One region of the Parapedobacter sp. genome, then DNA from elsewhere that is predicted to be linked to it. Evidence: riboswitches for the same ligand, from Rfam matches in the RefSeq annotation. Region 1 holds a riboswitch; the other holds the start of a gene.
The links. A riboswitch is a leader RNA that binds a small molecule or an ion and turns the genes downstream of it on or off. The one in region 1 is predicted to bind S-adenosylmethionine.

Region 1 (5,605 bases):
AAACAAGTATTAATTTTCATTTATTTTCCATTTTAATTGAAGATTAATCAAAAAAATCAATGAAATATCATTTTTTTTATCGAATATTGAGCCGAAAATAAAGAAACAACGCAACATACAGGTAAAACTAATAGAAATTAAATGTCAGGCTTAAGATTCAAAGCGGTGGAGACCGCAGTATCGCGATTAAACAGGGTTGATACCCACGAAACGACCAAACCTTCCCTGTTTTTCGGAAAAAACGTGTTCACAACGGCAAAAATGAAGGAATACCTTCCCAAGAATGCCTACGAAGAACTGGTAGATACCGTTGACACGGGAAAACCCATTACCCTCGACCTTGCTGAGCACATCTCGCAAGCCATGAAAAGCTGGGCAATCAGTAACGGCGTAACCCACTACACCCACTGGTTCCAGCCTCTCACGGGTGCCACCGCCGAGAAACACGATGCATTCTTCGAGCCGCTGCCGGATGGTTCGGCCATCGACAAGTTCACCGCTAGCGCATTGGTACAACAAGAACCCGATGCGTCCAGCTTCCCTAGCGGCGGTATTCGAAACACGTTTGAAGCACGGGGCTACACCGGGTGGGACCCCTCATCCCCGGCCTTTATTTATGAAACCGGCGGCAGCAAAACGCTTTGCATCCCCACTATCTTTGTTTCGTACACAGGCGAGGCATTGGACTACAAGGCGCCCTTACTGAAGGCCATCAACGCCCTCGACAAAGCAGCCGTAGACGTCGCCAATTTCTTCGATAAATCCATCACCAAGGTAACCGCTTCCCTGGGTATCGAGCAGGAATATTTCCTGGTGGACCTGGCTTTGTTCAATGCCAGGCCCGACCTGCAGCTTACCGGCCGCACCTTATTCGGCCACATGTCGGCTAAGGGCCAACAATTGGAAGATCATTATTTCGGCGCCATCCCCGAACGGGTACTGGCCTTCATGGTCGACATCGAACAGGAGGCCCTCAAACTGGGCATCCCATTGAAGACACGCCATAACGAAGTGGCACCCTCCCAATTTGAGTGTGCACCGATGTTTGAGGAAATCAACTTGGCCATAGACCACAACCAACTATTGCTAAACCTAATGGAGCAGGTTGCGCTACGCCACAAGTTCAAGGTGCTCATCCACGAGAAGCCCTATGCAGACATCAACGGCTCTGGCAAGCACAACAACTGGTCGATGATCACCAACACCGGTGTGAATTTACTTTCTCCGGGAAAAACGCCGAAGAACAATTTGATGTTCCTGACATTTTTCACCAATGTTATCAAAGCGGTGCACGACCATGCCGACCTGATGCGCGCATCGATTGCCAGTGCCGGCAATGACCACCGCTTGGGCGCCAATGAAGCTCCGCCAGCCATCATTTCCATTTTCCTGGGGAGCCAGCTCAACGCCGTACTTGACGAGGTGGAGACGGCAAGGGTAGCCAAAAAGGTAAAAAACGAAGCATTGCTATGGCACGGCATTCCGAAAATACCGCAACTGACGCTCGACAACACGGACCGTAACCGGACGTCACCGTTTGCATTCACCGGCAACAAATTCGAATTCCGGGCTGTGGGATCGGCGTCGAACAGCGCCAGTCCGATGACCGTACTCAGCGCCATTGTGGCCAACCAACTCATCGATTTCAAGGCCGAGGTAGACAAGCAGATCAAAAAAGGCACGAAAAAAGACCTCGCGCTGCTCAATGTGGTCCGCAAATACATCAAAGAATCGAAAGCCATTCGATTTGAAGGCAACGGCTATAGCCAAGAATGGGAAGAGGAAGCCCACAAGCGTGGACTCTCGAACATTAAAACTACGCCGAAAGCGCTGGACGTGTACATCAACGAAAAGTCCATAGCGATGTTCGAAAAGCTGGCTATATTCAGTCACCGCGAAAGTGAAGCCCGCCATGATATCCTGCTGGAAAATTACTTCAAGAAGATCCAGATCGAGGCCCGGGTCATCGGCGAAATAGTAACCAGCATCATCGCACCGGCGGCATTCACCTACCAAAACACCCTCATAACAAATATAAAGGGCCTAAAGGACCTAGGATTGGCGGGCGATGCCTACGGATCCCAGGCCAACTTGGTGGAACGCATCTCGAACCACATCAACACCATTTTGGTCGATGCCGAAGCGATGCGGCAGGAACGTAAAAAGGCAAACGTACTCGAAGACACCCGCGAGAAAGCGATTGCATACGACGAAAAGGTGAAACCATATTTCGATAAAATCCGTTACCACCTCAACAAGCTGGAGCAGATCGTGGATGACCGCCAGTGGCCGTTACCCAAACTGCGTGAACTCCTGTTCGTTAGGTAAGTCCGCGCCCTACCGACGGTCCTTAAACGCAAACCGCACCAAGCACAATCTCCCTGCCGGGGGTGCGCTTGGTGCTTTTTCATTTACAAGCGGGCGCAGGGAGCTTTTTATCAAAAAATTTGCACAAACCGACCGCTCGGCCTATATTTGCATCCGTTGCGTGTAAACACGCACAAATCAACCCCTCTTCAAACAGGGTCTTGGTTTATAAAGAAGTGGCGAGAGACTGGCTCGATGACCCACTGGCAACCATCCGCAATCGGTGGATAAGGTGCCAATTCCTGTCCCGATCGATATGGATCGGGAGCATATAAATGATAAGACGATGAATACGCATCCAGAAACCAATATCCTTATCCGACAGACCGGCATACCCGTTGAAGGTATCACCCGGCATGCGGTTGCCATGCTGTCCCGAATGCGTCGCGGGACAACGCGGTGCACTGGCCGTTGTTGATCCCGATACCCGCACTGCCGTCGGTTGTGGTCTGTGGCAATACGGACAAGCAGCCGGGCAGGGCATAGCCGATTGCGCATAACACGTTGATCTATCATAAAAATTAAGTATATTAAATAATCGAATCATGGCTAATGAAAATCTGAAATTTGAAACACTGCAAGTCCACGCCGGGCAAGAAGCCGACCCCACCACAGGCTCGCGCGCAGTACCGATCTATCAAACCACCTCGTTCGTTTTCAACAGTGCGGAACACGGTGCAAACCTTTTTGCGCTCAAGGAATTCGGCAACATCTATACCCGGATCATGAACCCTACAACGGATGTCTTCGAGAAGCGGATGGCGGCGCTTGAGGGTGGTGTAGCCGGGCTGGCGGTCGCTTCGGGGCAGTCTGCGCAATTCATCGCATTGACCAACATCTTGGAAAGTGGCGACAATTTCGTTACCGGATCGAGTCTGTATGGCGGTACGTACAACCAGTTCAAGGTATCGTTCAAGCGGCTCGGCATTGAGGCGAGGTTCGCGAAAAACGAAACCCCCGAAAATATCGAAGCAGCTATCGACGACAAGACGAAGGCCATCTATGTGGAAACCATCGGTAACCCTAGCTTCAGCATCCCCGATTTCGACCGCATCGCAGCGATCGCCAAAAAATACGACCTCCCCCTCATCGTCGACAACACCTTCGGATGCGGCGGCTACCTGTTCAAGCCATTGGAACACGGAGCACACGTCGTGGTCGCTGCCGCGACCAAATGGATTGGCGGCCATGGTAACAGCATCGCCGGCATCATCATAGACGGTGGCAATTACAATTGGGGCAATGGTAAATTCAAGCAGTTCAGTGAACCGTCGGAAGGTTACCACGGACTCGTATTCAGCGATGTTTTCGGCGTGAATAGCCCGCTGGGCAATATCCAGTTTGCCATCAGGGCGCGGGTAGAAGGGCTGCGCGATTTCGGACCGGCCCTCTCGCCATTCAATTCGTTCCTGTTACTGCAAGGGCTGGAAACGCTTTCGCTCCGCGTGCAGCGCCACGTAGACAACACACTGGAGGTGGCCAAGTGGCTTGAGCAGCACCCGCAGGTGGAAAAGGTGAAATACCCCGGGTTGAAAAGTGACCCCAACCATGCCAGCGCACAGAAATACCTCAAAAATGGTTTCGGTGCCGTGCTGTCTTTTACGATCAAGGGGGGTGCCGAGAAAGCGGACGCATTCATCGATAATTTGAAACTGATCAGCCACTTGGCAAACGTGGGCGACACCAAAACCCTCGTTATACACCCGGCGGCAACCACACACCAGCAACTGTCCGCACAAGAGCAGAAAGAAGCCGGTGTTTTCCCGGGCGAACTACGGTTAGCCGTCGGCATCGAACATATCGACGACATCAAGGGCGATCTGCAACAAGCATTTGAGCAAGTGAAATAAAGGTTGTTTCGCCGGACGATCCGTCCGGCGAATTTTTTCCAACCCAACATTAACAAAACCATATCAACAGCAACAGCAAGCATGGATAACAAACTGACCTTGGGCATTTTCGGATTCGGCGTGGTAGGCCAAGGACTCTATGACATCATCCGCACCAAGCACCTCAACCTGGCCGTAAAGAAATTCGTCATCAAACACCCCGAAAAGGAGCGCAGCCTGCCGGCTGAACTTTTCACCACCGATGCGAACGCGGTATTGGACGATCCGGACATCAATACGGTCGTCGAACTGATAGACGATGCCGATGCGGCCTTTGATATCGTGGCCCGTGCGCTACGCGCAGGCAAGAACGTGGTATCGGCCAATAAAAAAATGATTGCTACCCATCTCAAGGAGCTGGTAGACATCCAACACCAGCATGGCACGAGCCTGCTGTATGAAGGTGCCGTATGCGGAAGCATCCCCATTATCCGGAACCTGGAGGAGTATTACGACAACGAACTGCTGCACGCTGTTTCGGGTATTTTCAATGGCTCCTCAAACTACATCCTTTCCAAGATATTCAATGAAAACCTTGCGTACGACACCGCCCTGCGGCAAGCGCAGGATCTCGGGTTCGCCGAAACGGACCCTACACTGGATGTGGGCGGGTTCGACCCGAAGTTCAAGCTGGCTATCGTCGCGTCGCACGCCTATGGGCTCTATATCTCGCCAGATGCCATCCTCAATATCGGTATCGACAAGCTCCGTGCCCCCGACATCCGCTTCGCGAACGAGAAGAACCGCCGGTTGAAACTCGTCCCGACCGCGCGGGAAATCAACGATAAGGCGGTTATCATGTACGTGCTACCCAAATTGGTCACGCCCGACAATATCCTGTACAATGTAGAAAACGAATACAACGGCGTATTGGTTAAAGCGGCCTTTGCCGACGAGCAATTTTTCTATGGGAAAGGTGCCGGTGGCCACCCCACCGGGTCGGCCGTGCTTTCAGACATCGCCGCCTTGCGCTATGGGTATCGGTATGAATACAAAAAGCACATCGATGCCGGCGGGTTACGGTATAGCACCGATTGGGAAATTCAGGTGTATCTCCGTTATACCGACGAGCAGGTGGTGGAAAAACTGGGGTTCACTTCCATCAGCGAGCGTTATTATGCCGAAGATTTCAAATACGTCATCGGCAAGGTAAACTTACGCCATATCCTCGAAAACAAGGCGGAGGTAGACCGCGATGGCGTATTCATCGCAGAAATCGGATAATGCAAGATCATATGCCGGGGATTCATCATCCGTTTGTAACAAAACAGGCGGGGGCCAAACATCTGGTGCCTTTTGCGCATTATAATGAGTATATTGTACAAATTGTAGTACGTTAAAACTATATT
Region 2 (5,605 bases), on a different contig from region 1:
TCAATAATCCATTTCATCAGAACCTCGTATCGGTAAGCTATCAGTCAAACATTGTCATAGACAATGGATTCCAGCGGAACGACAACTCCATCGGACTCGCCGCCACCCGAAGGGTACCAACCATTAAGGCAAAAGACGACAGTGTGCGCTACTTCATCCCGATGGGACCTGATGAGTTCAACACCACGCGGCTCAAATACGCTATAAAGGCATTTCCCCCCCGGCAAGACCTCAAGATGGATCGTGAGATTGCCCGCAAGGAACGGGAACTGCAGTTATTGCAAGCTAACACGTTGATGGACACCATTGCCATCATAAGTGGCAAGAATCCCATGATGGTACAGGGTTTTGAGGCGGAGATGGAGCTATACAAGCGTCCCCTCAGTGAGCGCATCAACGTGGGGTACATCCGGTCAGAACTCGAAAAAGAACTGGTTGTCAGAGACATCGAGTCGCCATTCGATTTGATAATCAAAGACCGCAACACCACGCTTTATGCATCTTTCGCCAACTTGTCGGAGGCAGAAGAAGCGGATCCGCAGAGTCTATACACCACCGAGCTCTTCCGGGCGGATAACCACAATTCGTCTGGCCGCCTTGCGGTATATTTCCCGAACAAAGACAACCTGTTGATGGGAAACATGACCGTGATGCTATTTTCGTCGGTGACGCTGTTGCTGGTATTGGTCGGAAGCTTTACCTACACCATTTTCACCATGCTCCGCCAGAAAAAAATATCGGAGATGAAGACAGACTTCATCAATAATATGACGCACGAGTTCAAGACGCCGGTAGCCACCATCATGATTGCCAGCGAATCACTCAGAGACGCGGAAATCGCGGCCGACCAACAGCGCGCCACTCGACTGGCCAACATTATCTACGATGAAAACGTACGCTTGGGCAACCACATCGAGCGCGTACTCAATATTGCCCGCCTCGAGAAAGACAACCTAAAGCTGGAACACCGGCCCGTAGATATCAACGACTTGGCACAGGCTGTGGTGGATAGCATGGAGCTGCAGCTGCTTAAACATGGAGCCAAGGTAAACACGCACCTCGACGCGACAGAGGCCGTTGTATCGGGCGACGAGCTACACCTGTCCAATGTGCTGTTCAACCTCTTGGACAATGCCATAAAATACAGTAACGAAAATCCAGATATCATCATCAGGACCAAAAGCAACGGCAAGCACATACACATTACGGTGGCCGATAAAGGCATCGGCATGAGCCGCGACCAACTGTCGAAGATCTTCGACCAATTCTACCGTATCCCAACCGGAAACCGCCACGACGTAAAAGGCTTCGGCCTGGGGCTTAGCTATGTCAACGATATCGTAAAGCGTTTGGATGGGAAAATACATGTACGGAGCGAAAAAGACAAAGGCACCACATTTGAAATTACATTACCGCTCGAACGATAGGGAGACCCACCATTATGCAAAAGATTCTACTGGCTGAAGACGACCCCAACCTGGGCGATATCTTGAAAGATTACCTGGAACTGAAGGGCAAATTCGAAGTTACGCTCTGCAAGGATGGCGACGAAGCGCTGCGACAATTCAATAAAGAGACTTTCGACCTTTGCATACTCGACGTGATGATGCCACGCAAGGATGGCTTCACACTAGGCAAAGAAATACGCAAAACCAACACAGACATACCCATCATCTTCGCTACGGCCAAAGGAATGATGGAAGACAAAACCGAGGCCTTCGGACTAGGGGGCGACGATTATATTACCAAACCGTTTCGCGTGGAAGAACTCCTGTTGCGCATCCAGGCCTTGCTCAAGCGGGCGACGCGTGAGAAACAGGAAGAAACATATGCCGACCAATTCGACATCGGGAAATACCATTTCGACTACGTGTCGCAACAAATCAGCTATGGGGAACAACAGCAAAAACTATCAACCAAAGAAGCTGAATTGCTCCGCCTGCTCTGCATTAAGAAAAACGACGTGTTGACGCGCGAGGAAGCTTTGTTGAAAATCTGGCACGACGACAACTACTTCAACGGACGCAGCATGGATGTCTTCCTGAGTAAATTGCGCAAGTACCTGCGCGACGACTCCAACGTGGAAATCGTCAACGTGCACGGCAAGGGATATAAACTCCTAGTAAGTTAGTAGACCATCTGTAAAAATATTTGTGGTTTCCATAATTTATCCCGACCTTAGCGGCCGCTTATGGAGAAAGGCAGAGGGAATGGACCCTGTGAAGCCTTAGCAACCTGTCTACAGACAAGGTGCTAAATTCTACTCTCCCCCACTAAAAAGCGGGGGTAGGGAAAAATAAGCAGACACAACTGACCCTTGTGCCGTCTCCCCAAAGCATCCAGAAAAGACTTCTCATTCCACAGTGGAAGGAGGTTTTTGCGTTGTACATTCATTTATTTATACAATATCATGTTAAAAACCAACAATTTGGGTTACCCGCGTATCGGTGCCCTTCGGGAGCTGAAAAAGGCCAACGAAGCCTACTGGGCAAAAAAGATTAACCAGCAGGAGTTGCTGGAGGCCGCGCGCACCATTCGCGAAGGAAATTGGAAAACCCAACAGGAGGCCGGCATCGCCCTCATCCCTTCCAACGATTTTTCGTTCTATGATCAGGTGCTGGACCTCACGCTTACCGTAGGTGCCATCCCCGCCCGCTACGCAGGCTTCACCGTTGAAGGTGCCTCTTCTTACAACCTCGACTTATATTTCGCCATGGCACGTGGTTTCCAGCAGGGTGGACTCGACGTAACCGCCATGGAAATGACCAAATGGTTCGACACCAATTACCACTACATCGTGCCGGAGTTTGTGAAGGACCAGCAGTTCAGCCTCACTTCCGAGAAGGTAGTAAATGAATTTAACGAAGCCAAGCAATTGGGCATCACCACCAAGCCGGTGCTACTGGGCCCCATCACCTACCTATTGCTGGGTAAAGAAAAAGAAGCCGGCTTCGATCGGATCGACCTTATTGACCGCCTGCTGCCCGTTTATGAAGAAATATTGGGCAAGCTCGCCGCGGCAGGTGCCGAGTGGGTGCAGTTTGACGAGCCTTTCCTCGCATTGGACATCGACGACAAAACCCGCGCACTTTACCAAACGGTTTACAGCCGCCTCGCCGCTGCCGCAAAAGGCACCAAACTCGTTGTGGCCACTTACTTCGAATCGCTGCGCGAGAATGCAGGAACGGCATTGAACCTACCCGTACAGGCATTGCACATCGACCTCGTACGTGGTGAAAACCAGCTCGACGAGCTTTTGGGCAGCGTACCTGCCGGCCTTACCCTTTCGCTCGGTGTGGTGGATGGCCGCAACATCTGGAAAAACGACTACGAGGCGTCCCTCAAAAAAATCAAACAGGCTGTTGATGCATTAGGTGCCGACCGCGTATGGGTTGCACCATCCAGCTCGCTGCTGCACGTCCCGTTCGACCTCGATCTGGAAACCAACGAACAATCGCTTCCGGCGGAAGTTAAAAACTGGCTCGCTTTTGCCAAGCAAAAGCTTACCGAGGTGACCGACCTGGCCGCGCTGGCGACCGGCGATGCGGACAGCGCCGTTACTTCGCGCTTCGAGGCCAACAAAGCTGCTCAACAAAGCCGCCGCACCTCTGCACTCATCCATCGCGACGATGTGAAAACGCGTGTAAAGAATATTACAGACGACGATGCCAAGCGGACCAGCCCCTTTGCCGACCGTAAGACCAAGCAACAGGCGAAGTTCAACCTGCCTGCCTTTGCCACCACCACGATCGGCTCGTTCCCGCAGACCAGAGACGTGCGCAAATGGCGTGCTGACCTCAAAAAGGGAGCCATCAGCCAAGCGGAGTACGACAAGCTTATCGCCGAAGAAACCGAGCGGACCATCCGCCTGCAAGAGGACCTCGACATCGACGTACTGGTACACGGCGAATTTGAGCGCAACGACATGGTCGAATACTTCGGCGAACAACTATCGGGCTATGCCTTCACCAAAAATGGCTGGGTACAGTCATACGGTTCACGCTGTGTGAAACCCCCCGTTATCTATGGTGACGTTTCCCGTCCGAATGACATGACCGTTTATTGGTCAGCCTACGCACAAACCCTTACCAATCGCCCCGTAAAAGGGATGCTTACGGGTCCGGTGACCATTTTGCAATGGTCATTCGTGCGCAATGACCAGCCACGGTCTGAAACCACCTATCAAATTGCCCTGGCTATTTTGGATGAGGTGCAGGCATTGGAAAAAGCCGGTATCAAAATCATCCAGATCGACGAGCCGGCTATCCGCGAGGGCCTGCCCCTCCGCAAGGCCGACCACAAGGCGTACCTCGATTGGGCCGTGCGTGCATTCCGTGTGTCGTCCTCAAACGTAGAAGACGATACGCAGATACATACCCACATGTGCTACTCGGAGTTCAACGACATCATCGAGCATATCGCTGCCATGGATGCCGACGTAATCACCATCGAGACATCGCGTTCGCAGATGGAGTTGCTCGATGCCTTTGCCGACTTCAACTACCCGAACGACATAGGCCCCGGTGTTTACGACATCCACTCACCGCGCGTACCAAGCAAGGAAGAGATGGTGAAACTGCTTGAAAAAGCAAAAGCCGTTATCCCTGCCGGACAGCTTTGGGTTAACCCTGACTGCGGCCTGAAAACCCGCGCTTGGCCCGAAACGAAAGCCGCGCTGGAATCCATGGTTGAAGCTGCGAAGACACTACGCGGCGTGGCTGCAACGGTGTAGCCACATCCATCCATGTTATTTCGAGCCCCGTTGCTATCAGGCAGCGGGGTTTTTTAATGCAATGGGGCTTTCCACACCATTTTATGGATATTGAAATCTCGGCCGAACGCATGTACCACCGTATGGCCATGCTGTTGGAAAACAAAACCTACTTTCTCGTAGCAGCGTTTCGCGGCTACATTTTCATCCCATACATTGAGATCCACGGTGTCACAACCATATAAGCGTACGCATTCCCCTACCAAGGCCGTAACGAACCGATGCCCTAAACCTTTGCCGCGTGTGGAGGGGTCCCCGATCAGGATACGGCCCAAGCGCGGCCAGCCGCAGTCTTGTGGAATGATTTCGCCGAAAGCGACAGGAACGGCATCAAGTAGCCCTACATATTGTGGCCTATCGGGGTGCTCGTTTCTGTATTCCATCAGTTGGTCAACGTTTAAGGGGAACTGGAAATGACCGCCCGAATACTGGAACAGCAACTCTGGAGAAGTGACCCACCGCTGCAGAAAAACAAAATCTGCCGGTTCAAAATTTCGAATTTCCAATTATGCCTCCTTGTCTAACGTTTGGAAGGCAATAATACACATTCCAACATAATCGACAGAGACCAAAATTTCCGTGGCACCTAATTACATAATGCAGCCTGGTGCTTCCTGCCGAAGGCACCTACTCATTATCAGCTTATGGAATAACGAAATAAACGTCATCAATAAACTAAAGTCCGTTTCCTGCGCGGCCAGCTGCTCCGCAATACGTTAGACCTATTCTTTATCTTCACGCCGGAGAAACAGCGGCGCTCAAATTTATCCCTCCATTAAATGGCGCAAGTATACAGCCGGGTTGTCCAAAAATGATTTGGTTAACTGATCGTGC

Region 2: it holds a riboswitch for S-adenosylmethionine, as region 1 does, so the genes downstream of both, metE (5-methyltetrahydropteroyltriglutamate--homocysteine S-methyltransferase) here and ACO1NT_RS00650 (O-acetylhomoserine aminocarboxypropyltransferase/cysteine synthase family protein) in region 1, are expected to answer to the same signal.

The regions. Positions count from the first base shown of each region.
Region 1 is NZ_JBMQOC010000006.1:19,974-25,578, forward strand. Features, by position in the region: gene ACO1NT_RS00640 (glutamine synthetase III family protein) at 142-2,328, shown strand; SAM riboswitch class I at 2,531-2,645, shown strand; gene ACO1NT_RS00645 (hypothetical protein) at 2,715-2,870, opposite strand; gene ACO1NT_RS00650 (O-acetylhomoserine aminocarboxypropyltransferase/cysteine synthase family protein) at 2,913-4,217, shown strand; gene ACO1NT_RS00655 (homoserine dehydrogenase) at 4,299-5,480, shown strand.
Region 2 is NZ_JBMQOC010000026.1:40,590-46,194, reverse strand. Features, by position in the region: gene ACO1NT_RS04450 (ATP-binding protein) at 1-1,427, shown strand, start outside; gene ACO1NT_RS04445 (response regulator transcription factor) at 1,442-2,131, shown strand; SAM riboswitch class I at 2,187-2,303, shown strand; gene metE (5-methyltetrahydropteroyltriglutamate--homocysteine S-methyltransferase) at 2,411-4,732, shown strand; gene ACO1NT_RS04435 (GNAT family N-acetyltransferase) at 4,786-5,277, opposite strand; gene ACO1NT_RS04430 (hypothetical protein) at 5,536-5,605, opposite strand, start outside.